Regions from separate parts of the Dietzia sp. WMMA184 genome, predicted to be linked through region 1. Evidence: riboswitches for the same ligand, from Rfam matches in the RefSeq annotation. Region 1 holds a riboswitch; the other holds the start of a gene.
What was found. Region 1 has a riboswitch for cobalamin ahead of CK206_RS04675 (ABC transporter substrate-binding protein). Riboswitches for the same ligand answer to the same signal wherever they lie in the genome.

Region 1 (11,815 bases):
CGTTTTCGACGACACCACCCAGGAGTGGCCGCAGATCAGCTGGGAGGTCGTGGCCGAGCGCGACCCGGACGTGATCGTCGTGGGCGACCTGACCCGCAAGAGCCAGACCGCCGAGACCGCGGAGGCCAAGATCGCCTACCTCGAGTCCAACCCCGTCACCCGGGAGATGGCGGCGGTCCGGGAGAAGCGGTTCATCGACATCACCGGTGCCGAGATGAACCCGTCGCTGCGCACGATCTACGGGGTGGAGACCGTCGCGGCGGGGCTCACCGCTCTTGGACTCACCACGCCGGGTCTCGCCGAGCCGGACCCGGCCAACTGACCCGATGACCCTCGCACCCGAGAGGACCACCGCCCCGGTGGTCCCGGCGCCACCGCGTCGGCGGCCGCCCCTGCGGCGACCGTCCGCGCTGGCCACCCTATGGCTCGGCGGCCTGGGGCTGCTGGCGGTGTCGACGGCGCTCGTCATCACCATCGGCCCGTCCGGACTCACCGCCGCCGACGTCGTCCAGTCCGCGCTGGCCCGCCTCACGGGAGCCGACTCCGGGCTCACGCGGATCCAGGAGGGGATCATCTGGAACCTGCGGCTGCCGCGCACCCTCATGGCGGCCCTGGCCGGGGCGGGGCTCGCACTGTGCGGCGTCATCCTGCAGTCGCTGCTGCGCAACCCGCTGGCCGACCCGTACATCCTCGGCATCTCCTCGGGCGCCTCCACCGGGGCGGTCCTCGTGGTGGTGCTCGGGGTCGGCGCGGGCGCGGTCGGGCTCACCACGGGGGCGTTCGTCGGGGCGCTCACCGCGTTCGGCTTCGTCCTGGTCCTGGCCTTCGCGTCCGGCGGCACCACCGACCGGGTGGTGCTGGCCGGGGTCGCGGCGACCCAGCTGTTCTCCGCGGTGACCTCGTTCGTCGTCTACATCGCCGCCGACGCGGAACAGACCCGCGGCGTGCTGTTCTGGCTGCTCGGCTCGCTGGCCTCCGTCCGCTGGTCGGACGTGGCGGTGTGCGGCGTCGTGGTCCTGCTCGGACTGGTGGCGTGCCTGCTGCACACCTCCAGCCTCGACGCGTTCACCTTCGGCCAGGACGCCGCGGCCGCCCTCGGCGTCAACGTGGCCCGCACGCGGCTGGTGCTCATGGTGGTGACGGCGCTCGTCACGGCCGTCATCGTGAGCACCTGCGGCGCGATCGGTTTCGTGGGGCTGGTACTCCCGCACGCCGCGCGGGCCCTGGTCGGGGGCCGGCACCGGGTCCTCGTCCCGACCGCGGCGTTAATGGGCGCCGTCTTCGTCGTGTGGATCGACGCCGTCTCCCGCACCGTGATCGCGCCCCAGGAGTTGCCGATCGGGGTGGCCACCGCGCTCATCGGCGTCCCGGCCTTCGTCGGGCTCCTCCTCCGCCGGGGACACGGCCGATGACCGCCGCCCCGTCGACCCTCGAGGCTCGAGGCGTCTCGTGGTCCGTGCGCGGCCGGACCATCCTCGACGACGTCACCGTAGCTCCCGCCCCCGGCACGATGGTCGGGGTGCTGGGGCCGAACGGATCCGGCAAGTCGACGCTCCTGCGCATCCTGACGGGCCTGCTCCGGCCCGACACCGGATCGGTGCACCTCGACGGCACGGACATCCGATCACTCCCCCGCAAACGCCTGTCCCGGCGCGTGGCCCTGGTGGCGCAGGAGGCGACCACCGACCAGAACCCCACGGTCCGGGAGGTCATCGAACTCGGCCGCATCCCCCATCGCGCGGCCTGGTCGGGTCCGGGTCCCGGGGACGACGGGGTGGTGCGGCGCGCGGCGGCCACGACCGGCCTCGGCGACCGCCTGGACCAGCGGTACGCGACGCTGTCCGGCGGCGAGCGGCAGCGGGTGCAGATCGCGCGGGCGCTGGCCCAGGAGCCCGGTGTGCTGGTCCTCGACGAACCGACCAACCACCTCGACATCCGCCACCAGCTCGACCTGCTGGCCCTGGTCCGCTCCACCGACACCACGGTGATCGCGGCCCTGCACGATCTCACCCTGGCGGCCACGTTCTGCGACCATCTGATCGTGTTGTCCGGCGGGCGGCTCGTGACCGGCGGCGCGCCCCACGAGGTGCTCACCGCCGACCTGATCCGGGAGGTGTACGGAGTGGAGGCCGAGGTGACCCATGACGGGCGGGGGGCGCATGTCCGCTATCTCGCGCGCTGACGGGACCGCACTCGCGACCCGCGCGGCAGGCATCGCGGCCGGGTTCGCCCTCGACCGCCTCGTCGGCGACCCGGGGCGGTTTCACCCCGTCGCGGGCTTCGGCCGGGTCGCGCTCGCCGTGGAGCCGCGCCTGCTGCGGCCCGGCCGGACGCCCAACGCGCAGCGGGCGGCGGGCCTGCTGTTCACCGGCGTCCTCGTGGGGGGCACGGCTGCGACGGTGACGGTCGTCTGCCGTCTGGCCGGGAGGAACCTCGCGGCGGCCGTGGTGTGGGACGCGGCCGTGGTGTGGTCGTGCCTGGGCGGGTCGTCGCTGCTCGAGGTCGCGCGGCGGCAGGGTGACCTGCTCGCCCGGGGCGATCACGAGGGTTCCCGGGACCTGTTGCCGTGGTTGTGCGGACGGGATCCGGCCGCGCTCGGCCCGGAGGATCTCGCGCGAGCGGTCGTCGAGTCGGTCGCGGAGAACACCTCCGATGCGGCGGTGGCGACGCTGTTCTGGGCCGCGGTGGCGGGTTCGCCCGGCGCCGCCGTCCACCGCGCGACCAACACGCTCGACGCGATGGTGGGTCACCGTTCGGAGCGGTACCGCCACTTCGGCACCGCTGCGGCGCGGCTCGACGATGTGCTGGGGTTCCTGCCGGCCCGGGGGGCCGGCGCGCTCGGGGTGGTCTGCGCCCCGACCGTGGGCGGGAGTCCCGCCGGGGCCCTGCGGGCGTGGCTCCGTGATGCGCGGGCGCACCCGAGCCCGAACGCCGGGGTCGTCGAGGCCGTGTGCGCGGGCGCGCTCGGGGTCAGGCTCGGCGGGCCCACGCCGTACCCGTACGGCGTGGAGGACCGGGCGGTCCTCGGTGACGGCCGGTCGGTCCGGGCCGACGACATCCGCCGCGCGGTTCTGCTGCACGACCGCGTCCAGCTGGCCACCGCCGCGCTGGCCGTGCTGGGTGTGGTCGTGCGTCGCGCCGTCCTCGGGCGTCGCCGGGCCACGAAGCGCGGGTGGTCGGCTCCGCCGAGCCGGGGTGCCTGCACCGCTCGCGGACGCGGTGTGCCTATCCTGAGGGCGTACTGCTGACATCCGGAACGAGCAGGGGAAGACCGGTGGGAATCCGGCGCTGACCCGCAACGGTGTGTGGCCACTTTGGTGACCGCGAGCCCGATTACCTGCCCGGATGTTCGCGACTCCGAGTACATCGCCGTGGTCTGCGATCCGGGGTCCTGTCAGGTGACGTGGTGTCGTCGTCGACTCCTACCCTCCTGCGGGTCTCACGTGTCGTCGACCGCACGACACGATCCGAGGACTGATCATGTTCCGTCGCCACCCCAGAATCACGCTCGCCACCCTGCTCGTCGCGGGGATCGCCCTCACCGGTTGCTCCCGCGGCGAGGCGCAGGAGGCCGCGGGCTCAACCGAACCCTTCGCCGACCCGGTGACCATCACCAACTGCGACCGCGAGGCCACCTACGACGCCCCACCCCAGCGCATCGTCTCGATGAACGACCACGTCACCGAGACCCTCATCCAGCTGGGTGCCGGCGACCGGATCGTGGGCATGGGATACGGCGAGCAGGACGACGTCCTGCCGGAGGTCGCCGACCAGTTCCACACCATCCCCTCGCTGGCCGAGGAGTACCCCACCTGGGAGCAGATCGTGGACCTCGAGCCGGACCTCGTGGTGGCCGGGATGCGCAGCGCCTTCGACGACAAGGAGGGCCGCAGCCGCGATGCCCTCGAGGCCGCGGGGATCAACACCTTCCTGTTCTCCGAGTATTGCGGAGAAGGCTTCGGTGACCTGTCGATGCTCGAGACCGACTTCTCCCAACTCGGCCGGATCCTCGACGTCGAGCCGGGGGCACGGGACCTGACGGACCGGATTACCGGCGAGATGAGGGAGGTCCGAGAGACACTCGATGCGTCGGGTGTCACCGGCACCCCCACGTTCTTCTACGACGGCGGCGAATCAGAACCGACGACGATCGGCGGCGTGGGAATCGGACAACTGATCGGCGAGTATGCGGGCGCGGACAACATCTTCTCCGAGGGCGACCGCCCCTATCTCACGTCCACATGGGAGATCCTGGGCGAGCGTCAGCCCGAGGCGATCGTGGTACTCGACTACGGCGCCACCAGCGCGGAGGACAAGATCGCCTACCTGCGCGCGCAGCCCATCATGTCCACGACGCCGGCGATCCGTGAGAACCGCATCGTGGTGGTCCCGCTGTCCGACTTCTTCGAGAGCTCGCGGATGACGACCTCCACCGAGACCATCGCCCGTGAGCTGCACCCGCACGCGTTCGGGCAGTGACATGACGACCGTCGCCGAGAAGGCCAGCGGGCGCGTTGACCGCGCCGGCACGGGCATCGATCCCCGCCCCGGCTCCGGGCGCATCGCCGATGCCCCGCCCACCGGGCGGCGGTCGCTGTGGCTCATCTGCCTCCCGCTCGTGGCGGTGCTCGCGATGACGATCGCGGCCGGGGTCTCCCTGGGCTCGGTGTCCATCCCGATCGGGGACGTGTGGGCGATCGTCGCGCACCGCCTGGCGCCGGGGGTCTTCGACCCGTGGTGGACCGACGCCCGCGAGGCGATCGTCCTCGAGTCGCGACTGCCCCGGGCGCTCATGGCGGCGGCCGTGGGCGCGTCGCTGGCCGTGGCGGGTGGCGTCGCCCAGGCGGTCACCCGAAATCCTCTCGCCGACCCGTATCTGCTCGGCGTCTCCTCGGGCGCGGGCTTCGGCGTCGTGGTGCTCACGGTCCTCAGCGTGGGCGCCGGGATGTGGGGCGTGTTCACCCTGCCGATCGCGGCGTTCCTCGGCGCGCTGCTCCCGCTGGCGGGCGTCGTCCTGGTGGCCCGCCGCGCCCATGACACGACCGCCATCGTGCTGGTCGGGGCGGCCATGACGATGGTGTTCGGTGCGCTCAACACGTTCACGTTGCTGGTCCTCGGCGACGACCACCAGCTGGGCACGGTCATGCGCTGGCTGGCGGGCGGGTTCGGTGACGCCGGGTGGACGATGCTGTGGGCGCCCGTGGCTATCCTCGCCGTCGCCGGCACGGTGGTGATCCTGTGCAGCCGCCACCTCGACCTGCTTCTCACCGGTGACGACGGCGCCACCGCGATGGGCGTGAACGTGCCCCGGTTCCGGGTACTCATGCTGCTGCTCGTCTCGTTGCTCACCGCGGGCGCGGTGGCGGTGTCGGGAACGATCGGCTTCGTCGGCCTGCTCATCCCCCACCTCGCGGGGTTCTTCACGGGCCGCACCGCGGCGCGCCTGCTTCCCGCGGCGGCCCTGCTCGGCGCGGTCGCGTTGGTGCTGGCCGACCTCGCCGCCCGCGCGGTGAGCGAGGGCACCGAGTTACCGGTGGGCGTGGTGACCGGCGTCGTGGGCGGCCCGGTGTTCCTGCTGATGTTGTGGCACCGCTACGGGAAGGCGTCGCGATGAGCAGCCTTACCGCGCACGGCGTCTCCGCCCACCTCGGCGGTCGGCGGATCCTCCACGGCGTGGACCTCACGGTCGCACCCGGACGGGTCACCGCACTCGTCGGCCCGAACGGCAGCGGCAAGACGACGCTGCTGCGCACCTGTTATCGCGCCCTGCCGGTGTCGGCGGGGATGGTGACGCTCGACGACGGCGACATCGCCGCGCTGCGCCGCCGCACGCTGGCCCGCGCGGTGGGGGCCAGTACGCAGGAACCGGTCTCGTTGGGCGGCATCACGGTCCGCGAATCGGTTCGCCTGGGCCGGACGGTCACACGGGGACTTCTCGAGCCCTTCGGCGCCGACGACTCGGCGGTCGTGGAGGATGTCCTCGCCCGGGTCGGGCTGACCGAGCTGGCCGAGCGAGACGTGGTGGCATTGTCCGGCGGCGAGAAGCAACGCGTGTCGATCGCGCGCACCCTCGCCCAGCGGCCCGAGGTGCTCCTGCTGGACGAGCCGACCAATCACCTCGACCTGCACCAGCAATTGTCGGTTCTCCTCCTGCTCCGCGAGTTGGCGGCCGACGGGCTGGCGGTGCTGCTCACGATCCACGATCTGCGGATGGCCACCGAGTACTGCGATGTCATCGCGGTCCTGCACCGCGGTCACCTCGTCGCGACCGGCGCGCCGGAGGAGGTCCTGGACGCCGCGGTGCTGCGGGAGGTGTTCGGGGTGCGTGGCGAGGTGCGGGCGGGGCCGGACGGCCGCCGCACGCTCGACGTGGCGGGGCTCGCCGATGAGTGACGGGACCGTGGGTGACGACGGCGACGACGACGAGCTCCGCGCCCCCGAGACCGTGACAGCCGCGTACTCGGGCGTCTCGGACCTCCTCGGCGACTTCGTCCGCACCATCGAACACGGCCCGGAGGTCCTGCCCGGATCGGTGCTGACGGACCCGCGGTGGCTGGCCCGGCGGGTGGAGAACACCGGCCGCCGCTGGAACCATGGCGATCCGCGGGTGAATGGCACGCTGTGGTGGTACTCGGCCAGCTCGACGCTGGTGGCCGCGCCGCTGGTCATGCTGCTCGCGATCGGCCGCGTGCCCGATCCCCGACCGCAGCGGCTCTCCGTCTCGCTGCAGCCGAACGGCTATCTCCACTCGGCGCTGTCGGAACACCTCCTGCCGTCGACCGCGGCCTACTCCGACGCGCTGCTGGAGGCCCACGGCGAGGTGATCGCCGCCCTCGCGGAGGTCTCGGGCGCGGCACCGCGGGCGCTGTGGGCGATCGCGACCGACTCCATCGCGAACCGTGCGCTCGAGGCGGGCCGCGCGGCGGGCGACCCGAATCGCGGCTCCGAGCTCGCACACGCCGTGTGCCGCCCGCCGCTGCTACCGGCTCGGTACATCGATGTGGAGGGCCCCGAGCGGACCCGCCGGTTCGTCCGCCGCAGCTCCTGCTGCCTCATCTATCTGGCCACCGACGGCGGCACGTGCGCGAGCTGCCCGCGCCGTGCCCCGGAGGACCGCCGAGCCGAGCTCGTCCGTCGGACGTAGTTTCGCGATCCGCGCATCCGCGACCACTCGTCGAGGGCGGACCCGGCCGGCCGACTACCCACAGCTCGCTCCGGCGGACAGCTGCCCTGCCAGCCCGGCGACCGCCCCGATAACCGTGATCGCGGGAGGCTCGACCTCCGCTTCGGCCGCCTGCCGCGCGATCGTCGCCAGCGTCCCACGCAGGACGCGCTGCGCCGGGGTGGAGCCGCTCTCGACCAGCACAGCCGGGGTGTCCCCGGGCATCCCCTCGGCCAGGAGTTCCGCAGTGATGGCGGGCAGGGTCGTGACCGCCATGAGCAACACCAGCGTGGTCCCGGACCTGGCGAGCGCGCCGTAGTCGAGGGTCGACTGCGGGTCGCCCGGCGGGACATGGCCGGAGATCACCGACACGCCCTGCGAGAGCCCGCGGTGGGTGGCCGGGACGCCCGCGAGGGTCGGCACCGACAGCGCCGAGGTGACGCCCGGGATCACGGTGACGGGCACCCCGGCCGCGGTGCACGCCAGGTGCTCCTCGCCGCCGCGGCCGAACAGGAAGCTGTCGCCGCCCTTGAGTCGGACGACGGTGCGCCCGCGCCGCGCGTGCTCGACGAGGATCCGGTTGATCTCCTCCTGCGGGGTCGCCGGACCGAAGGGCACCTTGCCCACGTCGATCACCTCGATGCCGGGGTCGAGCTCGTCGAGGATCGACACCGGTCCCAGGCGGTCGCTCACCACCACGTCGGCGGTGCGGACGGCGTCGAGGCCGGCCACGGTCATCAGCCCCGGGTTCCCCGGCCCGCCGCCGACCAGCACGACCCGGCCCGCGCAGTCCCGCGCGGCCGTGGCGCCGGCGCTGTCCTTCCCGCCGGTCGTCCCGGCCGTCGCCCCGGCGGTGTCCTTCTCAGCCGTCATCGGGCCGTGGTCCCTTCTCCGCGTCGCAGTAGATACACGTCCATCACCCAGCCGTGCTCGTCGCGCAGCCGCTCGCGGTGCGCGCGCAGGTCCGGCAGGACGTCGCCGACCCGGCCCGCCACGAGCGTTTCGCCAGCGTTACCGAGGTTGCCGCCCCACCAGATGTGCCAGTCGGCCAGGTCATCGAGCGGCAGGTCGGCGTTGAGCATCACCACCACGTTGTCGGCGCCGGCGGCCACGACCTCGCGCAGCCGGCGGCCGGTGGTCACGGTGACCGTGCCGCCGATCTCGTGCAGGACCAGACGGTGGCGCGCGGCCAGAACCTGGAGCGCGGAGATCCCGGGCACGACCTCCACCTCCAGGTCCAGCGCACCGCGCTCGGCGATCCGGTCGAGGATCCTCAGCGTGGAGTCGTAGAACGCCGGATCGCCCCACACGGGGATCGCCACGTCGCCGGGCCTCGCGGCCATCGCGCGCTCCCAGGCCAGGGAGCGGGCCTCGTGCCAGTCCGCCACCACGCCGCGATACCCGGCGTCGGAGGAGGTCGACGACGACGAGCGGTCCCGCTCCGGATCGGGCACACCCACCAACTCGACGCCCGGCGCGTGGCGGGCGAGCACCTGCGCGCGGAGATCGACCAACGGGTCGGCCGGGCCTTTCACCGCCGCGAGGGCGTAGCCGCTGGCGCGCAGGGCCCGGGCGGCCTCGACCGTGATCTGGTCGAGCCCGCCCGAGCCGATGCCCACGACCCGCACCCGCCTGCGGCCGGTGGGGAACTCAGTCACCGTGGGACTCCTCAAGATCGCCCTCCACGTCGAGGTAGATCTGCCGCATCCGGTCCATGATGCCCGCGTCGGGCTCGGCCCACATCCCGCGGTCGGCGGCCTCGGAGAGCCGCTCGATCATCCCGCGCAGCGCCCACGGGTTGGACCGGCGCAGGAACTCCTGGTTGGTCTCGTCCAGGACGTACTCGCGGGCGAGCGAGTCGTACATCCAGTCGTGGACCACGCCGGCGGTCGCATCGAACCCGAAGAGGTAGTCCACCGTGGCCGCCAGCTCGAACGCCCCCTTGTAGCCGTGCCGCTGCATGGCCGCGATCCACCGCGGGTTCACCACTCGCGCGCGGAACACCCGCGTGGTCTCCTCCGCCAGCGACCGGGTGCGGACGGCGTCGGGCGTGGTCGAGTCGCCCACATAGGCACGCGGCTCGGCGCCGGTGAGCGCGCGGACGGTGGCGATCATCCCGCCGTGGTACTGGAAGTAGTCGTCCGAGTCGGCGATGTCGTGCTCTCGCGTGTCGATGTTCTTGGCCGCCACCGCGATGCGCCGGTAGTTGGTGCGCATGTCGTCGGCCGCGGGGACTCCGTCGAGGTCGCGGCCGTAGGCGTACCCGCCCCAGCGGGTGTAGACCTCGGCCAGGTCTCGGTCGTCGCGCCAGTTGCCCGCCTCTATGGTCTGCAGGATCCCGGCGCCGTACGAGCCGGGTGCGGAGCCGAAGATGCGGGTGGTGGCCCGGCGGTGGTCGGAGTGCTCGGCCAGATCGGCACGCGTGTGGGCGGCGACGAAGTTGTGTTCGTCGGGCTCGTCCAGCTCGGCGACCATCCGCACGGCGTCGTCGAGCATCCCGATGACGTGCGGGAACGCATCGCGGAAGAAGCCCGAGATGCGCACGGTCACGTCGACGCGCGGGCGGCCCAGTTCCTCGGACGGGACCACCTCCAGGCCCGTGACCCGGCGGGAGGCCTCGTCCCACTCGGGGCGGACGCCCAGCAGGGCCAGGACCTCGGCGATGTCGTCCCCGGAGGTGCGCATGGCCGAGGTGCCCCAGATCGACAGCCCCACCGAGCTCGGGTACTCACCGGTCTCGGCGACGTGCCGGTCCAGCAGCGAGTCGGCCATGGCCTGACCGGTCTCCCACGCCAGCCGCGACGGGACGGCGCGCGGGTCCACCGTGTAGAAATTCCGGCCCGTGGGCAGCACGTTGACCAGACCCCGCAGCGGGGATCCCGAGGGCCCGGCCGGGATGAACCCGCCGTCCAGGGCGTGCATGACGGCGTCCAGCTCATCGACAGTGGCGGCCAGTCGCGGCACCACCTCGCGGGCGGCGAACTCGAGCACCTGCGCGACCTCGTCGTCGTCGCCCTCTGGCGCGCCGTCACCCGCGCCGCCGTCACCCGCCCCACCCGCGGTGAGGCCCGCGGCGGCGAGAACGTCGGGCACCGCGGCGACGTCCCACTCCCGCGCGTCCATGCCCTCGACCAGCGCCTTGGCCAGCGCCTCGACGCGGTCGACCTCCTCGGTCGGCGCGCCCTCGGCCAGCCCGAGTGCGCGGCGCAGGCCCGGAACCGCGCCTGACTCGCCGCCCCACACCTGCGAGGCCCGCAGGATCGCCAGCACCAGGTTGACGCGCGCCTCGCCCGCGGGCGCCTGGCCCAGGACGTGCAGGCCGTCGCGGATCTGGACGTCCTTGATCTCGCACAGCCAGCCGTCCACGTGGAGGAGGAAGTCGTCGAACTCCTCGTCGTCGGGGCGCTGCTCGAGTCCCAGGTCCTCGTGCATGTGCGCGGACTGCATGAGGGTCCAGATCTGCGCGCGGATGGCCGGGAGCTTGGCCGGGTCCATCGACGCGATGTTCCCGTACTCGTCGAGCAGCTGCTCCAGCCGGGCGATGTCTCCGTACGACTCCGCGCGGGCCATCGGCGGGACCAGGTGGTCGACGATCGTCGCGTGCGCGCGGCGCTTGGCCTGGGCGCCCTCGCCGGGGTCGTTGACGAGGAAGGGGTAGATCAGCGGAAGGTCGGCGATCGCCGCGTCGGTGGCGCAGTCCGCCGAGAGCGCGGCGTTCTTGCCCGGCAGCCATTCGAGCGAGCCGTGCTTGCCGATGTGCACCAGCGCGTGCGCGCCGAAGCCGCGGGCGAGCCAGCGGTAGGCGGCCAGGTAGTGATGGGACGGCGCGAGCTCGGGGTCGTGATAGATGGCGACCGGGTTCTCGCCGAACCCGCGGGGCGGCTGGATCAACAGGACGACGTTGCCGGCCTGGATGGTGGCCAGGACGATCTCTCCGGCGTCGTTGACGAACAGCTCGCCCGGCGCGGGCCCCCACGCCTCGACCATCTCCGCACGCAGCGCCTCGGGCAGGTCCGCGGTCCAGCGCAGGTAGTCGTCGGTGGAGATCCGGACGTGGCTGTCGGTGAGCTGGGCGCTGGTGAGCCACTCCTCGTCCTGCCCGCCCGCGGCGATGAGCGCGTGGATGAGGGCGTCGCCGGCGGCGGTGTCGTCGGGGAAACCGCCCTCCGCGACGGTGCCATCCGCCCCCGGCTCGGTGAGGTCGAGGCCCGGTCGATCGAGAAAGCGCGCGATGGGGCCGTCGTCCGGGCCCAGGTCGTAACCCTCGTCGCGCATCCGGCGCAGCAGGCGGATGGTCGAGACCGGGGTGTCCAGACCGACGGCGTTGCCGATGCGGGAGTGCTTGGTCGGATAGGCCGACAGGACCAGCGCGACCTTGCGGTCGGCGGGCGCCACATGGCGCAGCCGCGCGTGGGCCACGGCGATCCCGGCGACACGCGCGCACCGCTCGGGATCGGCCACGTAGCGGGGCAGTCCGTCGGCGTCGATCTCCTTGAACGAGAACGGCGCAGTGATGATCCGGCCGTCGAACTCGGGGATCGCGATCTGGTTGGCGGAGTCCAGCGGGTTGACGCCGTCGTCGGAGGCCGCCCAGTCCTCGCGGCTCCACGTCAGGCACAGGCCCTGCAATACGGGAATGTCGAGCGCGGCGAT
Region 2 (19,684 bases), 1.6 Mb from region 1:
GACGAGGAGTTCGCCCCTTACCGCCGGCTCGCCACCGCGGTCGCCAAGTACTGGATCTGCAAGCGCGGGCCGAACCACGCCTACGAATCGCTGGAGTGCCTCGGCGGCAACGGGTACACCGAGTCGTTCCCGCTCGCCCGCCGCTACCGGGAGCAGCCGGTCCTCGCGGTGTGGGAGGGCTCGGGCAACGTCATCGCGCTCGACGTGCTGCGCGCGATGGCCCGCGAACCGGAGTCCGTGGCCGCGTTCGACGCCGAACTGGCCGCGCAGCTGGGCGGTCACGAGCTGTACGACCGGCACGTCGAGCGGGTGCGCGCGCTGATCGGCCGCGCGGCCGCCGACCCGGGCGCCGCCCCCGGGATCGCCCGCCGCCTGGTGGAGGCGATGGCGCTGGCCCAGCAGGGCGCGGTCCTGCTGGCCCACGCACCGGCCCCGGTCGCGGAGGCGTTCTGCCTGGCCCGGCTCGGCGACGACCGCTCGGCCGAGTACGGCGCTCTGCCCGACGGCGTGGACATCGACGCGCTGGTCGCCCGAGCCTGAGTCGGGGGGCGGCCGGCCGGCGGTGTCACGGCCGGCGGGACTGCCGGCTGGCCGGGCCGGGTGAAAGAAACGACACCGCCGGTTTCGGTAATCGAGTGACAACTAGTGACGGCTGTCACACACTGGGGTCACCCGACAACGAGGTGCCTGATGTCCATCCCTGGTGATCCGCGGGAGAGGGTCTACCGACCCGGCCCGGCCCCACTGCGCTCCAAGCTGCCGATCCTCGGCGGCACGCTCGAATACGTCCACAGCCCGCTGGCGACCATGGCCCGCCGCTATCGCGATCACGGCCCCGTCTCCGACCTGAACTTCCTCGGCGCCACGTGGACCGCCCTGATCGGCCCCGACGCCTGCCAGGCCGCCCTGCAGAACGCGGACAAGGCGTTCGCCAGCGGCCCCGGTTGGGGATACCTGGTGGGGCCGTTCTTCAACCGCGGGCTGATGCTGCTCGACTTCGAGGAGCACCACCACTACCGGCACATCATGCAGGAGGCGTTCACCCGTCCCCGGCTCGAGGGCTACACCCGCGGGCTCGCCCCGCTGGTCGACGAGGGCATCGGCGCCTGGGGCCCGGACCGGGCGTTCCAGATCTATCCCGCGCTCAAGACGCACACCCTCGACCTGGCGACCGAGGTGTTCATGGGTGGCGCCGAATACGCCGCGCCCGGGGAGCTCGACAAGGTCAACACAGCGTTCGTCGACTGCGTCCAGGCCGCGAACGGCTATGTCCGTTCCACCGCGGTGCCGTTCACCAAGTGGGGCCGAGCGGCGCGGGGGCGCCGGCTGCTCGAGGAGTTCCTGCGCCGCCACCTGCCGGCCCGGCGCGCCAACCCGGGAGAGGACCTGTTCTCCGCCCTGTGCCAGGTGGCGGACGCCTCCGGCGGGATCGACGACGACGACATCATCAACCAGATGATCTTCCTGCTCATGGCCGCGCACGACACCACCACGAGCACGGTGACGTCGATGGTCTACGAGCTCGGCCGCGACGTCCAGTGGCAGGAGCGGCTCCGCCGCCAGTGCCAGGACCTGGGTCCGAACCCCACCATGGCCGAGCTGGAGGAGCTGCCCGATCTGGCGTTGGTGATGAAGGAGTCGCTACGCCTGCACCCGCCGGTGCCGGTGATGGCGCGCAAGGCGGTCAAGGACACCGAGATCCTGGGCGTGGAGATCCCGGTCGGACGACTCACCTCGATCATGCCGCTGTACTCGCACCACATGCCCGAGTACTGGACGGACCCGGAGATCTTCGACCCCGAACGCTTCTCCGACGAGCGGCGGGAGGACAAGTCGCACCGCTTCGCGTGGGAGCCGTTCGGCGGCGGGGTGCACAAGTGCCTCGGCATAATCTTCGCCAACCTCGAGTCCAAGCTGGTGCTCAGCGCGCTGCTACGCCACTTCGAGTGGTCGGTCCCGCTGGCCTACGTGCCGCCCATGAAGAACGACTCGCTGCCCTACCCCGCGGACGGACTGCCCGTCTCGCTCCGGCCGCTGGCACGCGTCGCCGCGAACTGACCCGCCGCCCGCCCCGCCTCCGCCGTCCAGAGGATTTCGCCTGTATCGCCCGAGTGGGTCTGAGCGAAATCCTCTGCTCGGCGATGATGCCGCGACGGCGGGGGGCGGGACGGCCAGCGTGTCGGCCGGCGGGACGGCCAGCGTGGCGGCGGCCAGCGTGGCGGCGGCCAGCGTGGCGGCCGGCGTGGCGGCCGGCGGGACGGTTGGCACCGAGCAGCCAGTAGCGCAGAAGCAGGGCCCGGGGGCGGTCATACCGCAATCCCGGGCCCTCCGCTGGCCGACGACGCGTTCCCGCGTTCGACCTTCCGCCTGCCTAGTTCTCCAGGGCGTTCACCACGGTGAGTTCGCCGTCGGAATGCGAGACGCGGATGCGCTTCTTGTCGAGCTTGCCGACGGAGGTCTTGGGGATCTCGTGGACGAACGCGAACTTCTCGGGCACCTGCCACTTGGCCATCCGTTCGGCCAGGTGATCGCGCAGCTCCTCGACGCTCGGGTCGGGCACACCGTCCTTGACGACGATGGTGGCCAGCGGCCGCTCGTCCCACTTGGGGTCGGGGACACCGATCACGGCGGCCTCCGCCACGGACGGGTGCTCGAGGAGGTAGTTCTCCACCTCGACGGACGAGATCCACTCGCCACCGGACTTGATGATGTCCTTCGCGCGGTCGGTGAGCTGCAGGAACGCCTCGGGCTTGATATACCCCACGTCGCCGGTGCGCAGCCAGCCGTCGTCGAAGGAGTCCGAGGCGTCCACCTTGTAGTAACTGCCGGTGATCCACGGGCCGCGGACCTCCAGCTCGCCGACGGACTCGCCGTCCCATGGCAGGGCCTGGCCGGAATCGTCGACGATACGGGCCTTCACGCCGGCGATGAGTCGGCCCTGCGTCATGCGGAGCTCGAACTGCTTCTCCTCCGGCAGGGAGGCCTTCGGGCGGGACAGGGTGCCGATGGGCGAGGTCTCGGTCATGCCCCACGCGTGGACGATGTTGATCCCGTATTTGTCCCGGAACTTGCGGATCAGCTCCGGCGGGCACGAGCTGCCGCCCACGACGACCGCACGGAAGCTCGACATGTCGATGGGGTGGTCCACGCTGTACGCGTCCACTGCCTGCCAGATCGTGGGGACGGCGGCGGCCAGCGTCGGACGCTCGGAGGCGATCATCGCGGCCAGCGGCTCGGGCTGTAGGAAACGCTCCGGCATGAGCAGCGAGGCGCCCACCATGAACGCGGCGTACGGCAGGCCCCACGACATGGCGTGGAACATCGGCACGATCGCCAGCACGTTGTCGTCGAGCGAGATGTCCATGCCGTCGGACATGCACACCTGCATCGAGTGGAGGTAGATCGACCGGTGCGAGTAGACGACGCCCTTCGGGTCGCCGGTGGTGCCCGAGGTGTAGGCCATCGCGGCGCCGGAGTTCTCGTCGACCTCCGGCCAATCGAACTCGGTGGGCTGGGCGGCGAGGAGCGCGTCGTAGTCGTGCACCTGGATGCCCTCGGGAGCCTCGAGGTTCGCGGCGCCCCCACCGGTGACGATGACGTGCTCGACCGTCGAGAACCGGGGCAGGAGCGGCTGCAGGAGCGGGACGAGGCTCGGGTCGACGATCACGACCTTGTCCTCTGCGTGGTTGGCCACGAACTCGAGCTGGTCCGGGAACAGCCGGATGTTCAGCGGATGCAGCACGGCGCCCATGGACGGGATCGCGAGGTAGGCCTCCAAGTGCTCGGAGTTGTTCCACTGGAATGTGGCGACCCGCTGGTCACCGTCGACCCCCAGGGAACGCAGCGCGTTGGCCAGCTGCGCGGCGTGCTTGCCCAGATCGCCGTAGGTGATCTTCCGTGGTCCCTGATCGGTCCAGGTGGTGACGACCGCATCGGAGTGGACGGTCGCACCGAACTGCAGGATCGTGCTGATGTTCAACTGCTCCGGCATCATCGTGCTCTTCATGAGGGGCTCCTTGATCGAGGGGTGGCGTCTGTCACTCTCGTGTCGAGACTACCTGACGTCCATGACGTCCTTGGGCCGTGTGGGCGATCACCCGTCGAGGTCGTCGAAGACGGTCTGGACGGTCCTCGTCGCCGCGAGGGCCGCCGGCGCGCCGCAGTACTCCGAGGCGTGGATGACCGCCTCGGTGATCTCCTCGCGGGTCAACCCGTTGGTCAACCCGCCGCGTACATGCCCCGCCGGCTCGGCGTCCGCGCGCAGTGCCACGAGCATCCCGATATTAAGCAGGCTGCGATCCCGTCGGTCCAACCCGGGCCGGTTCCAGATGTTGCCCCACACGTTCTCTGCGACCACGTGCTGGATCGCCTCCGACTCCGTCCCGACAGCCCGGTCCATGGCCCGGTCGACGAAGTCGTCGCTCATCACCTCGCGCCTGGTCGCGAAACCCTGCTCGCGCAGATCCGCGGCCGAAGGCCCCTCGCCTGCAGAACTCGTCGTCGTCGTCATCTCCACGGTCCTCTCCCACTGCCGACAGGTATCGCGATCCATCCTCCCCGACCGTCGTCACCAGCTCCGCGTGACCTCGCCCCGCCCCGGCCAGGCGCGGGGACGGCTCGGACAGGGGCGACAGCGGATGTATGGGATGGGCGGACGCGACGACGGGTGGGATACCCTCGACGGGTCCGGCCACCAGCGTCGGACCCCGCGGCAACTCGGCGGAAGTCGGTGCGAATCCGACGCTGTCCCGCAACTGTGATCCCGTCTCAGGACGGGCGAGCCAGGTCGGCCGGTTCCGCGGCAGCCGTACGTACTGACCTCGGACGAAGGACGGTCGCGTGCAGCGGCCCAGGCCGCGGCCCGAGCTGTTTTCTTCCTCCGAATCACGGAGGATGCCATGCACCATCCACGAGCCCGCTCGCTGCTGCTCGCCCCCCTGGCCGCCCTGGCGCTGGTCGCCTCCGCGTGCAGCGGCAGCGGCACCGGCGGCGACGAGCCGGCCCCGGCCGACCAGACCTCCGCCGCGGCGGAGGAACCGCAGGCGATCGTGTCGCTGGCCCCCACCACCACCGAGATGCTCTACGCCGTCGGCGCCGGGGACAGCGTCGTGGCGGTCGACGAGCGGTCCGACTTCCCCTCCGACGCCCCGGTCACCGACCTGTCCGGCTACACGCCCAACCTCGAGGCGATCCTGGGATACGCGCCGGACCTCGTCGTGCTCACCGACGACACCGGGGACATCGTGGCCGGCCTCGAACGCTCCGGCGTCGAGGTGCTGCAGCTGCCCGCCGCGCAGACCCTCGACGACACCTACACCCAGCTCGAGCAGGTCGGGGCGGCCACCGGGCACATCGGCGAGGCCGCCGAACTCGTGTCGCGGATGCAGAGCGAGATCGACGAGATCGTCGCCTCGGTGCCGGAGCGCGAGACCCCGCTGACGTACTTCCACGAGCTCGACGACACCTACTACACCGTCACCGACGACACCTACGTCGGGGAGATCTACTCCCTGTTCGGCCTAACCTCGATCGCCACCGGCGACGACCCCTACCCGCAGCTGTCCGAGGAACTCATCCTCGAGGCCGACCCGGACCTCGTGTTCCTCGCCGACGGCCAGTGCTGCGGCATCACCCCGGAGGTCGTGGCCGAGCGGCCGGGTTGGGACGGACTCACCGCCGTGCGCGACGGGCGCGTCCACGTGGTCGACGAGGACCTGTCCAGCCGGTGGGGCCCGCGCGTGGTCGACTTCATGCGCGAGGTCGCCGCGATCGTCACCGCGGTGCCCGACGCCGCGCCGGAGACCGCGGAGAGCCCCGCGAACCAGCCCGCCTCGTGACCCGCCCGTCGCCCCGCCGCGCCCTCGTGCTGGGCGGGGCGACGCTGTTGCTGGCCGCGGCGGTCCTGCTCGGCACCCTCATCGGCCCGGCCGGCCTCACCCCGGGCGGCGTGGTGCTCGAACTGGTGGGCCGGCTGCCGCTCGTCGACATCAACTCGGGGTTCACCGAACGTCAGCAGGTCATCCTCTGGGAGATCCGCATCCCACGCGTGGTGCTGGGCGCGATCGTCGGCGCGATGCTCGCGATCGCCGGGGCCACCTACCAGGGCGTGTTCCGCAACCCGCTCGCCGACCCGTACCTGCTCGGGGTGTCCAGCGGGGCGGGGCTGGGCGCCACCCTGGCGATCGTCGTGGGCGGCGCGATGGGCTCGGCGATGGTGCCGCCCGCCGCGTTCGCCGGCGGCATGATCGCGGTGCTGGCCACCTACACGCTGGGCCGCAGTGTCGGCGGTGGACGCAGCGAGGTGGTCATCATCCTCGCCGGCGTCGCCGTGGCGGCGTTCGCCAGCGCCATCCAGACGTTCTTCATGCAGCGCCACGACGAGACCCTGCGGCAGGTGTACTCGTGGACGCTCGGCCGCCTCACGACCAGCGGCTGGACCGACGTGCGGACGGTGCTGCCGTACGTGCTCGTGGCGGTGGCCGTGATCGCCCTGTTCCGCCGCACCCTCGACGTGATGGCGGTCGGGGACGCCGAGGCCGCGACGCTGGGGATCGCCCCGGCGCGGGTGCGCCTGGTCCTCATCAGCGTGGCCACCCTCGGCACGGCGGCGGTGGTGTCCGTGTCGGGCCTGATCGGGTTCGTGGGCATCGTCATCCCGCACGCCGTGCGGATGCTCATCGGGCCGGGGCACCGCCTGCTGCTGCCGGTGTCGCTGCTGGTAGGCGCGGCGTTCCTCATCCTGGCCGACGTCGTCGCCCGCACCGCGATGAGCCCGGCCGAGCTGCCCATCGGAGTGGTCACCACCGCGATCGGCGCCCCGTTCTTCCTCATCGTCCTGCGCCGCAGCCGGGGGCACATATGACCGCCACACCACCGGCGTCACCCGCGGCGGCCGCGTCACCCGCGCCGGTCGCCCTGGCCTGCCGCGACCTGCGCGTCACCCGGGACCGCACGGCCATCCTCCACGGCGTCGACCTCGCCGTGGACGCCGGCTCGTGGGTGTCCCTGGTGGGCCCCAACGGCTCCGGCAAGACGACCCTGCTGTTCGCGCTCGCCGGGCTCATCCCCGCCGCCGGTCACATCGAGGTCGATGGGCTGACCCCGCGCCGCGCGGGTCGCCGCAGGGTGGCACGGACCGTGGCGATGATGCCGCAGCGCCCGGTCGTCCCCGAGGGGGTCACGGCGCGCGAACTCATCGGGCTCGGCCGCACCCCGCACATCGGCCGGTTCGGCACCGAGAGCGCCGACGACCACGAGGTCGTCGACCGCGTCATCAATCGCCTGGACCTGCACGACCTGGCCTCGCGCACCGCCACGACGCTGTCCGGCGGTGAGCTGCAGCGGGTGGTGTTGGGCCGCTCGCTGGCCCAGGAACCGCGGGTCCTGCTGCTCGACGAGCCCACCAGCGCGCTGGACATCGGCCACCAGCAGCAGGTGCTCGACCTGGTGGACTCCATGCGCCGCGAGACCGGCCTGACCGTCGTGGCGGCGATGCACGACCTCACCTCCGCCGCCCACTACGGGCAGCGGCTGGTGTTGCTCGACCGGGGCCGTGTGGTGGCCGACGGCCGGCCCGAGGAGGTCCTCACCGTCGAGCGGGTGGCGCAGGTCTACGACGCGCGCGTGGAGGTCCTCGACCGCCGCGACGGCCGCGCCGTGTTGCCGCTGCGCGAGGCGGGCCCGGATCCCGCGCCCGGGTCGGCGCCCGGCGCGGCGCCGGGGGCGGGCGTCTGATGGAGGTCGTCCTGCTGGGGACCGGCGCCGCGGACGGCTGGCCCAACCCGTTCTGTCGGTGCCCGTCATGCGACGAGGCACGCCGGCTCGGCGTGGTGCGCGGCCAGACCTCCGCGCTTGTCGACGACGAGCTGCTGATCGACTGCGGACCGGAGGCGCCCGGCTCGGCCGTGCGGCTCGGACGGTCTCTGGCGGCGGTGGGACATCTGCTCGTCACGCATGCCCACGCCGACCATCTCGGACCCCAGGTCCTGCTCTTCCGCTCGTGGGTCCCCGACGCCGGCGAGCTGGAGGTGGTCGGCCCCCCGGACGCGCTCGATGCGTGTCGGCCCTGGGTGGGCCCCGACGACCCGGTGCGCTTCGTCCCCGTCACCGCCGGCGACCGGCTCAGGGTGGGCGCCTACGACGTACGCGTGTTGCCCGCCCGGCACCGCGTGTTCCGCGACGGCGACGCGGTGCTCTACGACGTGACCGGGCCCGGCGGCGCCCGCCTGCTGTGGGCGAGCGACACCGGGCCGTGGGACGACGAGTGGTTCACCGCGGTGCGCGGCGCCCGCTACGACGCGGTCTTCCTCGAGGAGACGCTGGGCGACCGCGAGGAGATCTCCCCCGCCCACCTGGGCCTGGACCGGTTCGGGGCGATGCTCCGGAGACTCCGGGACATCGGGGCGGTCGACGAGCGGACCGACGTGGTGGCCGTGCACCTGGGCCACCACAACCCGCCGCCCGACGAGCTGGCCGCGCGCCTGCGGGAGCACGGCGCGCGGGCCGGTGTCGACGGCGAACTCGTCCGCTGCGGGGAGGCTCCCCGGCTGTACTGACCCAGTCGCGCTGTTCGGTCGTGCTGCTCAGTCGCGCTCGAGGAACCTCGCGGCGCCGTGTTGGAGGAGATCGAACGCGTCGTCCAGGTAGGACTCGGCGGAGTCGGCGGGCCCGGCCCCACCCGGTCGGTGCCTGAGCACCGACGCCCCGGCGGCGAGGCTCAGGTCGACCATGACGCGGACCCGGAACCAGTTGAGCTGCGGTGCGCGGCGGCCGACCGCCTCGTAGAGCGGATCCAGGATGTTCTCGGCGATGCTGGTCCAGGCGTCCGGGCCCAGCATGAGGCCGATCTGCTCCCCGGCCACCAGCAGGTTCTCGGCGGCGTCGATATCGTCCGCCGAGCGCCCGTAGAGCTCGTGGAAGGTCGAGCGCAGGACATCCAGTGGCGACAGGTCTGCCGGCGCCTGCTCCACCTGCCGCACCCATTCGGCGATCTGTTCGCGCAGGAAGTGCACGAACGCGTCCTCGCGGTGGGCGAAGTAGTTGTGGAACGTCCGGGTCGAGACACCCGCCCTCCCGGCGATGGCCGAGACCGTCGCCCGCTCCGCCCCCTCGGCGACCAGCAGTTCCACTGCGGCCGCCGAGAGGCGGGTGCGGGTGTCGGCCTTCTTGCGCTCACGCAGGCTAGGCATCGACGCGGGCCTTCTCACCACCGTCGGCGGATGCCACAGCGGAGCTCTCCTGCTGCCCGGTCTCCAGGGCGGAGCCCTCCACGTCGACGGTGGGGAGGATCTTGTCCAACCACCGCGGCAGGCCCCAGGCGCGCTCGCCGAGGAGGAACATCACCGCGGGGATGATCGTCATGCGGACGACGAAGGCGTCGAACAGCACGGCGACCGCCAGGGCGAAGCCCATCACCTTGATGAACTGCTCGTCGATCAGCATGAACGCGGCGAAGACGCTGATCATGATCAGGGCCGCCGCGGTGACCACGCGGGCGCCGTGCTTGAAGCCGTTGGCCACCGCGTTGTGGGCGGTCTTGCCGTGGACCCAACCCTCACGCATGCGCGAGACCAGGAATACCTGGTAGTCCATGGCGAGGCCGAACACGATGCCGATGAGCATGATGGGCAGGAAGCTGATGACCGGCTGCGGATCGGAGATGATGCCCAGCCAGCCCTCCTGCCAGATCGCGACCGTGATGCCGAAGGTCGCCGCCACCGACAGGCCGAAGCCCAGGGCGGCGATCAGCGGCACCCAGATCGACCGGAACACCAGCATGAGCAGGACGAACGCGAGCGCGAGGACGATGCCGACATACGGCAGCAGCACCTCGGTCAGACGCTCGGAGATGTCCTCGTAGATCGGGGTGACGCCGGTGACGGAGTAGGTCCCCCCGGTCTCCTGCTCGAAGCCCTCGGCTCCGGACCGGATCTCCTCGAGGACGCTCGCGGCGCGCTCGTCGGTGGCACCGTACTCGGGGGTGATGAGCACCTGGGCGGCGTCACCGGCCTCGTTGGTTTCGATGATCTGCGCGTTCTCCACCCCGTCGAACGCCTGGATCTGATCCACCGCGGCGGCCCACGCCGCCGGACGCTCCTCCTCCGGCACCTGCAGGGTGTCGACGAGCGCGATCATCGGGGCGTTGCGGCCCGGGCCGAACGCTTCCTCCGTCATGTCGTACGCCATACGGTTCGGGGTGTCCGGGGCCATCGTGCCGCCGGACGGCATGGCCAGCCGCAGCTGCGCGGCCGGGATGGCCAGCAGGAGGAGCAGCAGGACACCGGCGCCCGCGAAGAGCACGGGACGGGCACGGATCCGGCGGACCCACGCCAGGCCCATCGTCGGCTTCTCGTCCTCCGGGTCGGGCGCCTTGACGCCCTTGATGCGGGCGGCGAAGAGCTTGGTGCCGACCGCGCCGAGGATGGCCGGCAGCAGCGTGATCGCGACCAGCACGGCGATCGCCACCGTCGCGGCGGCGGACATCGCCATCGCGGTGAGGAACGGGATGTTGATGATCGACAGCGCCGCGAGGGCGATGAGCACGGTCAGTCCTGCGAAGACGACCGCGGATCCGGCCTTGCCGACCGCGAGCCCGGCGAGGTGTGCACGCTTGTGGGCGTCGATCGCCTTGAGTTTCTCCGCGAGTTCGGCGGGCTCGAGATCGTTGCCGCCGATGTGTTTGACCAGCTCGGTGCGGAAGCGCGACACGATGAACAGCGCGTAGTCGATACCCACGGCCAGGCCGATCATGGACGCCAGGGTCGGCGTCATGGTGTTGATCGTGTCGGTGAAGGCGGTGGCGGCGAAGATGCCGCCGATGCCGATCCCGACGCCGATGACGCCCGTGAGCAGCGGCATGCCGGCGGCGATGAGCGAACCGAAGGTGACCAGGAGGATCACGGCGGCGACCGCGATGCCGATGATCTCGCCGACGGCGCTGATCTCGGACATCTGGAAGGCGTTGCCGGAGTACGCGATCGTCAGGTCGCCCTCGTGCTCGGCGACGACCTCGGCGAAGGCCTCGCGGTCCTCGGCCTGCACGTCCATCGTGCTCTCGGCGTCGAACCGCACCTCGACCGTGCCGGTGCTCTCGTCCGGGCTGAGCGGGCTCAACGCGGCGATATCGGCCGCGATCTGCTCCTCGGCGATGCCCTGCTCGGCCTTGGCCGCGGTCAACTGCTCCGACAGCCCCTCGGCCGCGATCACCGGGCTGACCAGCGCGTCGGTCCCGGCGAGAAAGTCCAGGCCCTGCAGATCGGCGAGGAAGGCATCGACGTCCTCGGACACCGCCGGGTCGGTGAGGGTGCTGCCCTCGGGCGCCCCGATGACGACGGTCCCCGTCGGGGCGTCGAGCTGGCTGCCCGCGCCGGCGAACCTCTCCTGCATCTCTTCCTGGGTCTCGATGGACTCCAGTCCCGGGATCGAGAAGGTGGTGCTGGTCTGCTGCGTCAGCGTGGCGGCGGCCGTGCCGACACCGACGATCAACAGCATCCAGGCTGCGATGAACCGCCATCTGAACAGGTAGGCGGACCGCCCGATGCGGTAGAGGAATGACGCCATGCGCTGGCTCCTGGTGCGTAGGTGCATTTCGCGAACCCTCACAGTTTTGCACGGCATCTGCACGATTCCACAGCCCGTGCAATCTTTTGTGGCGCAGGCCACCCTCGGACGCCACGCGCGGCGGCAGAACAGCCGCAAGGACATACCCCCAGGGTGTCTTGCGTATACCCCATGGGGTATGTATCGTCGTGGAACACCCCGACACCGGGAACCCGATCGACAAGGAGAGCAGCATGCTTCTCGAGCGCATCTACGACGAAGACCTCGCCCAGGCCGGTTACTTCATCGGCTGCCAGGCCAAGAACGAGGCGATGGTGGTGGACGCCCGCCGCGACATCCGCCAGTACCTGGACCTCGCGGCCCGGCACGGCATGACGATCACCGCCGTCACCGAGACCCACATCCACGCCGACTACCTGTCCGGCACCCGTGAGCTCGCGCAGGCCACCGGCGCGACCGCCTACGTCTCCGGCGAGGGCGGCGACGACTGGCAGTACGGGTTCGAAGCGGAGCGCCTGCACCACGGTGACCAGCTCAAGCTGGGCAACATCACCGTCGAGGTCGTGCACACCCCGGGCCACACCCCGGAGCACCTGTCGTTCCTCATCACCGACGGCGCCTTCGCGGACAGCCCCGGATACATGCTGACCGGCGACTTCGTCTTCTCCGGAGACCTCGGCCGACCGGATCTGCTCGACGAGGCCGCGGGTGGGGTCGACACCCGCTTCGAGGGCGCCAAGCAGATCTTCCGCAGCCTGAAGGACTCCTTCGTCACCCTGCCGGACCACGTCCAGGTCTTCCCCGGCCACGGTTCGGGCAGCGCCTGTGGCAAGGCCCTCGGCGCGCTGCCGTCGACCAGCGTCGGCTACGAGCGCCGCTTCGCATGGTGGGCCGGGTACGTCGAGCGTGACGACGAGCAGGGCTTCATCGACGAGATGCTCGACGGACAGCCGGACGCGCACGCCTACTTCGGCCGCATGAAGCGGCAGAACAAGGAGGGCCCCGCGGTGCTGGGCGCACTGGCCCCGCTCCGCGAGTTCGGCACCCTCGAGCTGGCCGACGCCCTCGAAGCGAACGAGGTCGTCGTCGTCGACACCCGTGGCCAGGACGAGGTCCACGCCGGCACCGTCCCCGGGGCGCTCAACATCCCCGGCGTCGACAAGGCCGCGTCCTTCGGCGCCTGGGTCTACGACCCCGAGCGCGAGAACACGCCCCTGGTGGTCCTGGCCGAGGACGTCGAGATTGCCGAGGCGCTGCGCGATCACCTACTGCGGGTCGGCATCGACACGGTCACCGGGTACACGACCACCTTCGAGGGTCTGCCGATGACGACCCCCGAGATGATCGGGCCGGACGAGCTCGCCTCGTTCGACGCCGCGATGGTGCTGGACGTGCGCAACAAGACCGAGCACTCCGACGGCCACATCCCGGGCTCCGAGCAGCTCAGCGGCGGCCGGGCGCTGTGGAACCTCGACCGGCTCCCGACCGACGGACCGATCGTGACCTACTGCCAGAGCGGCGTCCGCAACTCGGTCGCGGCCAGCGCCCTGCGTCGCGCCGGTTACCGCGTGGTCGAGCTCGAGGGCAGCTACGCCGCCTGGTCCGAGCGCAACCTCGCGACCGTCTGACCGGTCGCGCCCACACCCGGGGGCCGGACACCCGCCCGGCCCCCGGGTCCGGTGGCGCCCGGCGCCACCACCCCGACACCCCCACACACCCCGAACAGTCAAAGGACATCGCTCCACCCATGCTCTCCACGCTCACGCACGCCCCGACCATCGCTCCCGCCGATCTGCGAGAGGCGATGGAATCGGACACCCCGCCCACCGTCATCGACGTGCGCTCCGGGGCCGAGTTCTCCTCGGTGCACATCCGCGGCTCCTACAACGTGCCGCTGCCCCTGCTCGCCGAGCACGGTGAGGAGTTCGCCACCCGCCTGCCCGGCCAGGTCGTCCTCATCTGCCAGTCCGGAAACCGAGCCCGCCAGGCGAACGAGCGGCTCGAGTCCGTGGGCGTCGACCCCGACTCGGTGACCGTGCTCGACGGCGGCATCGCCGGCTATGAGGCCGCCGGCGGCGAGGTCATCCGCGGCAAGGGCGCCTGGGCGATGGACCGGCAGGTCCGCATGGTCGCCGGCTCGCTCGTCCTGGCCGGCGTCACCGCCTCCAAGGTCGTCTCTCCCAAGTTCGCCTACCTCGCCGGCGCCATCGGAGCCGGGCTGACCTACTCCGCGGCGAGCAACTCCTGCGCCATGGCCGCGGGCCTGTCGACGATGCCGTGGAACCGTTCGGCCGACGAGCCGGGCCTCGGCGCCGTCCTGGACTCGCTGCCCGCCCGCTCCTGACCGATCCCACCCCGGCGCCCCCGCCGGAGAAAGGCACCTGACATGGAGATCACCACGATCATCGTCGTGGCCCTGGCCGTCCTGGTCGGACTGTCCCTGGGCCTGCTCGGCGGGGGCGGATCCATCCTGGTCGTCCCCCTGCTCACCTACATCGGTGGGCTCGACCCCAAGGGGGCGATCGCGACCTCCCTGTTCGTCGTGGGCGCCACCTCACTGGTCAGCCTCGTCGGCCACGCCCGCAAGGGCAACGTCCAGTGGCGTACGGGACTGATCTTCGGCGCCGCCGGCATGGTGGGCGCGTTCCTCGGCGGACTGGCCGGCGGCTACATCCCCGGCACCGTCCTCATGGTCGCCTTCGCGATCATGATGATCGCCACCGCCGGCGCCATGATCAAGGGACGCAAGGACCGCGACGGGCAGAGCAACGATCACCACCACCCGCTGTGGCGGATCCTGCTCGACGGCCTCGTCGTGGGCGCCGCGACCGGTCTGGTCGGCGCGGGCGGCGGCTTCCTCGTCGTCCCGGCCCTCGTCCTCCTGGCGGGCCTGCCGATGACCGCAGCCGTGGGCACCTCGCTGCTGGTGATCGCCATGAAGTCCTTCGCCGGGCTCGGTGGCTACCTCACCTCGGTGTCCCTGGACTGGCCGCTCGTCGCCGCGGTCACCGCCGCCGCCATCGCCGGCTCCTTCGTCGGTATCCGCCTCACCTCCGTGGTCCCCGAGAAGGCGCTGCGCAAGGGCTTCGGGTTCTTCGTCCTGATCATGGGCGCCTTCGTCCTGTCCCAGGAGCTACCCTTCCCCGCCGCGCCGATCATCGGTGGCATCGTCGTGGTCCTGGCAGCCGCCGCCGCGATCTGCGCATTCGGGTTCAGGGAACGCTGCCCTCTCCGGACCCCGCAACCGGCCGCCGCCAGCGTGGCCTGACACCGGCCCGGCCCGACGCCGGAAGACGATCCACCCCGACCGCACGGCCCCCGGCCGTGCGGTCGGGGTCGTTGGCCGAGGCGCCGCGGCGGTAGGCCCTGCGGTCGCAGCTGTTGGCCGTGCCGGCGCGGCGGTCGGCCGAGGCGCCGGTTGCCCTCCCACCGACGAGCCCGTCGGCGAAGCGCTTCTCGTACTCGGCCCAGGTGGCCGGCCATCGCGCCCCGGGGACGTTGAGCGTCGTCCCCGGGGGTCGCGCCATCTCGATGATGCGGTCCAGCTCGGCCTCGGTGAGCGGGGCCCCCCTCGCAGCGCCCGGAAGCATGCAAGGATAGGGTCACCTAACCAACCCAGGTCGAAGGAGAACGCCGTGACTCGCCCCCAGGCCCGCCCTCCGCTCACCCTCACGGTGCTGCGTACGGAGCCGGTTACCGCGCACCTCGTGCGGGTCGTCCTCGGCGGGGACGGCTTCGACTCGTTCGCCGCCCGCGCGGAGACGGACAGCTACGTCAAGCTCGAACTGCCCCACGCCGGGGAGACGGTCGTGCGCACGTACACCGTCCGGCGGGTCGACGCGGACGCGCGCGAGATCTGGATCGACTTCGTCGTCCACGGTGACGAGGGTGTCGCCGGTCCGTGGGCCCGGTCCGTCGCACCCGGCGCCCGGGTCGCGGTGCGCGGCCCCGGCGGCGGGTACCGGCCGGACCCTGAGGCGGATTTCCACCTGTTGGCAGGTGACGAGACCGCTGTGCCGGCGATTGCGGCAGCGTTGGAGTCGCTGCCGGAGAACGCTACGGGTGCCGTGTTCCTCGAGGTGCCCGACGACGACGACGAGATCCCGATCACCGCGCCGGCGGGCGTGGAGATCACCTGGGTGCACCGCGGAACCTCCTCGGCGGACGCCGGCCCCGGGATGATCGACGGCGAGGCACCGCTGATCGACGCGGTCCGGGGCATGCCGTGGCCGGACGGGGACGTGCAGGCGTTCGTCCACGGCGAGGCCGAGACGGTGATGAAGCACCTGCGCCCCTATCTGCGCACCGAGCGCGGCATCCCCGCCGCGCGGGCGTCGATCTCGGGATACTGGCGGCGCGGGCGCTCGGAGGAGAGCTTCCGCACCTGGAAGCGGCAACTGGCGGAATCGGAGGAGGCGCCGCAGCAGCCCGTGAGGTGAGTCCGGGCTCACCATGACCGGGCGACCCGGTAACCTCATGTGCCAGCACCGTTCGCATCCGGCCCCTCGCGTGAACACCGTGAGGCCCAGAAGGCACAGACAAGGGCATGGCATATGGCATTCTCACGCGCGAAGCTCATCACCGGACTGGTCGCCACCTCGGCACTCGTCCTCGCAGGTTGCTCGAGCGGTGGTGAGGACGACGCCGCCGGTGGTGGCGGCGAGTCCTACCGCATCGGCATCAACCAGCTCGTCCAGCACCCGGCCCTCGACTCCGCCACGGCCGGCTTCAAGGAGGCCTTCTCCGAGGCCGGCGTCGAGGTCGAGTTCGACGAGCAGAACGCCAACGGCGAGCAGGGCACCGCACTGACCATCGCCCAGCAGTTCGCCTCCGACGACCTGGACCTGGCCCTGGCCGTGGCCACCCCGGCCGCCCAGGCGATGGCTCAGAACATCACCGACGTGCCGCTGCTGTTCACCGCGGTGACCGACCCGGTTTCGGCGGAGCTGGTGGACTCGATGGAGGAGCCGGGCGCCAACGTCACGGGCACCTCGGACGCCGCCCCGATCGAGAAGCAGCTCGAGCTGCTCAAGGAGATCGTCCCGGACGCCGAGCGCATCGGCATCGTCTACGCCTCCGGCGAGGTCAACTCGCAGGTCCAGGTGGATCAGGCCCGTGAGGCCGCGGGCCCGCTGGGCCTGGAGATCGAGACCCAGACCGTCACCACGGTCAACGAGATCCAGCAGGCCGTCGAGGCCCTCGGTGACGTCGACGCGATCTACGTCCCCACGGACAACATGGTCGTCTCGGGCATCGCCTCGCTGGTCCAGGTCGCCGAGGGCAAGCAGATCCCGGTGATCGCCGCGGAGTCGGGAACCGTCGAGGGCGGCGCCGTCGCCACCCTCGGCATCGACTACACCGAGCTGGGCCGCCAGACCGGCGAGATGGCACTACGCATCCTGCGCGACGGTGAAGACCCGGCCACCATGCCCGTGGAGACCGCCACCGAGTTCACCTACGTGGTCAATGAGGACGCCGCCGAGCGTCAGGGCGTGACGATCCCCGAGGACATCCTCGCCGAGGCTGAGAAGAAGTGATCGGGACCGTCGAGGTAGGCCTCATCTACGGGGTCATGGCGCTGGGGGTCTACCTGACCTTCCGCGTGCTCAACTTCCCCGACCTCACCGTCGACGGCAGTTTCACCACGGGCGCCGCGACGGCGGCCATGGGCATTCTCGCCGGCTGGAACCCGGTGCTCGCGACCCTCGCGGGTTTCGGCACCGGGTTCCTCGCCGGCACGGTCACGGGATTGCTGCACACCAAGGGCAAGATCGACGGCCTCCTCGCCGGTATCCTCACCATGATCGCGCTGTGGTCCGTCAACCTGCGGATCATGGACGGCGCGAACATCCCGCTGCTGCGCAGCGACACCGTGTTCACGCCCCTGAAGGACGCCGACCTGCTGGGCGAGTGGCCCGGGGTGGCCATCCTCGCGGTCGTGGTCCTGCTGCTCGGGTTGGTCGTCCTGTGGTTCCTCACCACCGACCTCGGTCTGTCCATCCGTGCCACGGGTGACAACGGCCCCATGATCTCCTCGTTCGGCGTCTCGACCGACTTCACCAAGACCCTCACGTTGGCCCTGTCGAACGGGTTCGTGGGCATGTGCGGCGCGCTCATCGCCCAGTACCGCGGTTTCGCCGACATCTCGATGGGCATCGGCCTCATCCTCGTCGGCCTGGCCTCGGTGATCATCGGGCAGGCCATCCTCGGCCAGCGCAAGCTTCTGCTCGCGGTGCTCGCCGTGATCCTGGGCGCCCTGCTCTACCAGCTCATCATCTTCGCGGCCCTCCGCGTCGGCCTGGATCCCAACGACATGAAGGCCGTCACGGCCATCCTCGTCGTGGTCGCGCTGCTGCTGCCCCGCTGGAAGGGCGCGGGCGGACGCTTCGGACGCAAACCCACCGCCCCGGTCGCCGCCAACGAACGTGCGGCGGCGGGAACCGGGACCGCCGTCGCCGCCGGACCCGAGTCCGCCGGCGCCGCCGCGACCGGCACCAAGGAGGCGTGACGATGCTGACCGTCACCGGAGTGTCCAAGACGTTCTTCCCCGGCACCGTCAACGAGCGCCGGGCGCTGCACGACCTCAGTCTCACGCTCGCCGAGGGCGACTTCGTCACGGTGATCGGTTCCAACGGCGCCGGCAAGTCGACACTGCTCAACGCCGTCTCCGGGCGGTTGCTCGCCGACAGCGGGAACATCGAGATCGACGGCACCAACGTCAACCGCCTGCCGCAGCACCGGCGCGCCAAGTACGTCGGCCGCGTCTTCCAGGACCCGCTCGCCGGGACCGCGCCCAACCTCACCATCGAGGAGAACCTGTCGCTCGCGCTGCTGCGCGGCCGCCGGCGGGGGCTCGGCCCGGGTCTGAGCAAGAAGCGCCGTGGCCGGTTCGCCGAGCAGCTCTCCATGCTGGAGCTCGGCCTCGAGGACCGGCTCACCGCCAAGGTCGGCCTGCTCTCGGGCGGACAGCGGCAGGCGCTGTCCCTGCTCATGGCCGGGTTCACCCAGCCGCGCATCATGCTGCTCGACGAGCACACGGCGGCCCTCGACCCGCAGCGTGCGGAGTTGGTCACCACGATCACCGAGCGCATCGTCCGCGAGGGCGGTCTGACCACCCTCATGGTCACGCACAACATGGAGCAGGCCATCCGCCTGGGAAACCGGCTCATCATGATGCACGAGGGCCGGATCGTCTACGAGGCCGACGCCGCGACCAAGTCCGCGCTCACCGTGCAGGACCTGCTGCGCGAGTTCACCAACATCAAGGGCGCGACCCTGTCGGACCAGGCCTTCCTCGGCTGACCCGCCCCACCCGCCGAGCGCGCCCGCGCCGGCGGCGGCCCGACCAGGCCCCGCTGGCCGCCACCCCGACCGGGCCCCGCCGCCGACCGCCCGACCGCTCGTCGAGCAGAGGAATTCGCACACCCGCTTCTCGGGCGATACGCGCGAGATCCTCTTCTCGGCGCGCGTGGTGCTGTGGGCAGGGGTGCGACTCAGCGGTCGACGGGGGCAGCGGCCTCCCAGCCGTCGCCGCTGCGGCGCACGAGCCCCATCTGCTCGAACTCCTCGAACCAGCCCGGGGCCGGCCAGTCACCCCAGCGCTCGGCGTAGTGGGCGCCGTTGCGCAACAGGTCGGCAAGGTGGTCGACCGGCGGATCGGCGACCGGGTGCCACCGGTGGTAGGCATGGGCGCCGGCCACGAGCAGCACCGGCACGCGGCGGTACAGCAGCCTGCGCCCGAAGTCGGTGTCCTCTGCGCCGTAACCGGTGAAGGCCTCGTCGAACCCGCCGAAGTCCGCGCGTAGGCGCGCCCACAGCGCCGGGCGCAGAGCGAACGACAGGGACCAGAACATCCCGAACTCGTCCGGCTCCAGCGCGCGGGTGCCCCGGGCCGGGAACGGGCGTGCCGGGTGCGGGTCGGTGAAGGCCGGCAACTCGGCGGGGTCGGGGGCACCGGCGGACTCGGGCAGGTAGGTGACCGGGCCCAGGCCCACGGCGCCGTCGGGCAGTTCGGAGTAGTACCACCCCAGGTCGGGGCCCGGCATGCAGTCGACATCGAGGAAGACGATCAGCTTCGCGCCCAGCTCGGCCGCTCTGTCTCCGCCGAGATTGCGGCTCCGGGCGA

Region 2: linked by a shared signal. The riboswitch ahead of CK206_RS11980 (ABC transporter substrate-binding protein) and the one ahead of CK206_RS04675 (ABC transporter substrate-binding protein) in region 1 are both predicted to bind cobalamin.

The regions. Positions count from the first base shown of each region.
Region 1 is NZ_NXEI01000001.1:1,010,710-1,022,524, forward strand. Features, by position in the region: gene CK206_RS04655 (ABC transporter substrate-binding protein) at 1-322, shown strand, start outside; gene CK206_RS04660 (iron ABC transporter permease) at 327-1,412, shown strand; gene CK206_RS04665 (ABC transporter ATP-binding protein) at 1,409-2,182, shown strand; gene CK206_RS04670 (cobalamin biosynthesis protein) at 2,160-3,248, shown strand; cobalamin riboswitch at 3,218-3,360, shown strand; gene CK206_RS04675 (ABC transporter substrate-binding protein) at 3,481-4,479, shown strand; gene CK206_RS04680 (FecCD family ABC transporter permease) at 4,481-5,614, shown strand; gene CK206_RS04685 (ABC transporter ATP-binding protein) at 5,611-6,393, shown strand; gene CK206_RS04690 ((2Fe-2S)-binding protein) at 6,386-7,144, shown strand; gene cobA (uroporphyrinogen-III C-methyltransferase) at 7,199-8,035, opposite strand; gene cobF (precorrin-6A synthase (deacetylating)) at 8,032-8,820, opposite strand; gene cobN (cobaltochelatase subunit CobN) at 8,813-11,815, opposite strand, start outside.
Region 2 is NZ_NXEI01000001.1:2,596,045-2,615,728, reverse strand. Features, by position in the region: gene CK206_RS12000 (acyl-CoA dehydrogenase family protein) at 1-540, shown strand, start outside; gene CK206_RS11995 (cytochrome P450) at 691-2,058, shown strand; gene CK206_RS11990 (long-chain fatty acid--CoA ligase) at 2,372-4,006, opposite strand; gene CK206_RS11985 (carboxymuconolactone decarboxylase family protein) at 4,094-4,510, opposite strand; cobalamin riboswitch at 4,666-4,810, shown strand; gene CK206_RS11980 (ABC transporter substrate-binding protein) at 4,899-5,837, shown strand; gene CK206_RS11975 (iron ABC transporter permease) at 5,834-6,862, shown strand; gene CK206_RS11970 (ABC transporter ATP-binding protein) at 6,859-7,734, shown strand; gene CK206_RS11965 (MBL fold metallo-hydrolase) at 7,734-8,555, shown strand; gene CK206_RS11960 (TetR/AcrR family transcriptional regulator) at 8,583-9,188, opposite strand; gene CK206_RS11955 (MMPL family transporter) at 9,181-11,559, opposite strand; gene CK206_RS11950 (MBL fold metallo-hydrolase) at 11,793-13,187, shown strand; gene CK206_RS11945 (rhodanese-like domain-containing protein) at 13,307-13,903, shown strand; gene CK206_RS11940 (sulfite exporter TauE/SafE family protein) at 13,946-14,827, shown strand; gene CK206_RS11935 (oxygenase MpaB family protein) at 14,772-15,149, opposite strand; gene CK206_RS11930 (siderophore-interacting protein) at 15,195-15,998, shown strand; gene CK206_RS11925 (ABC transporter substrate-binding protein) at 16,113-17,096, shown strand; gene CK206_RS11920 (ABC transporter permease) at 17,093-18,067, shown strand; gene CK206_RS11915 (ABC transporter ATP-binding protein) at 18,070-18,861, shown strand; gene CK206_RS11910 (glycosyltransferase family 2 protein) at 19,053-19,684, opposite strand, start outside.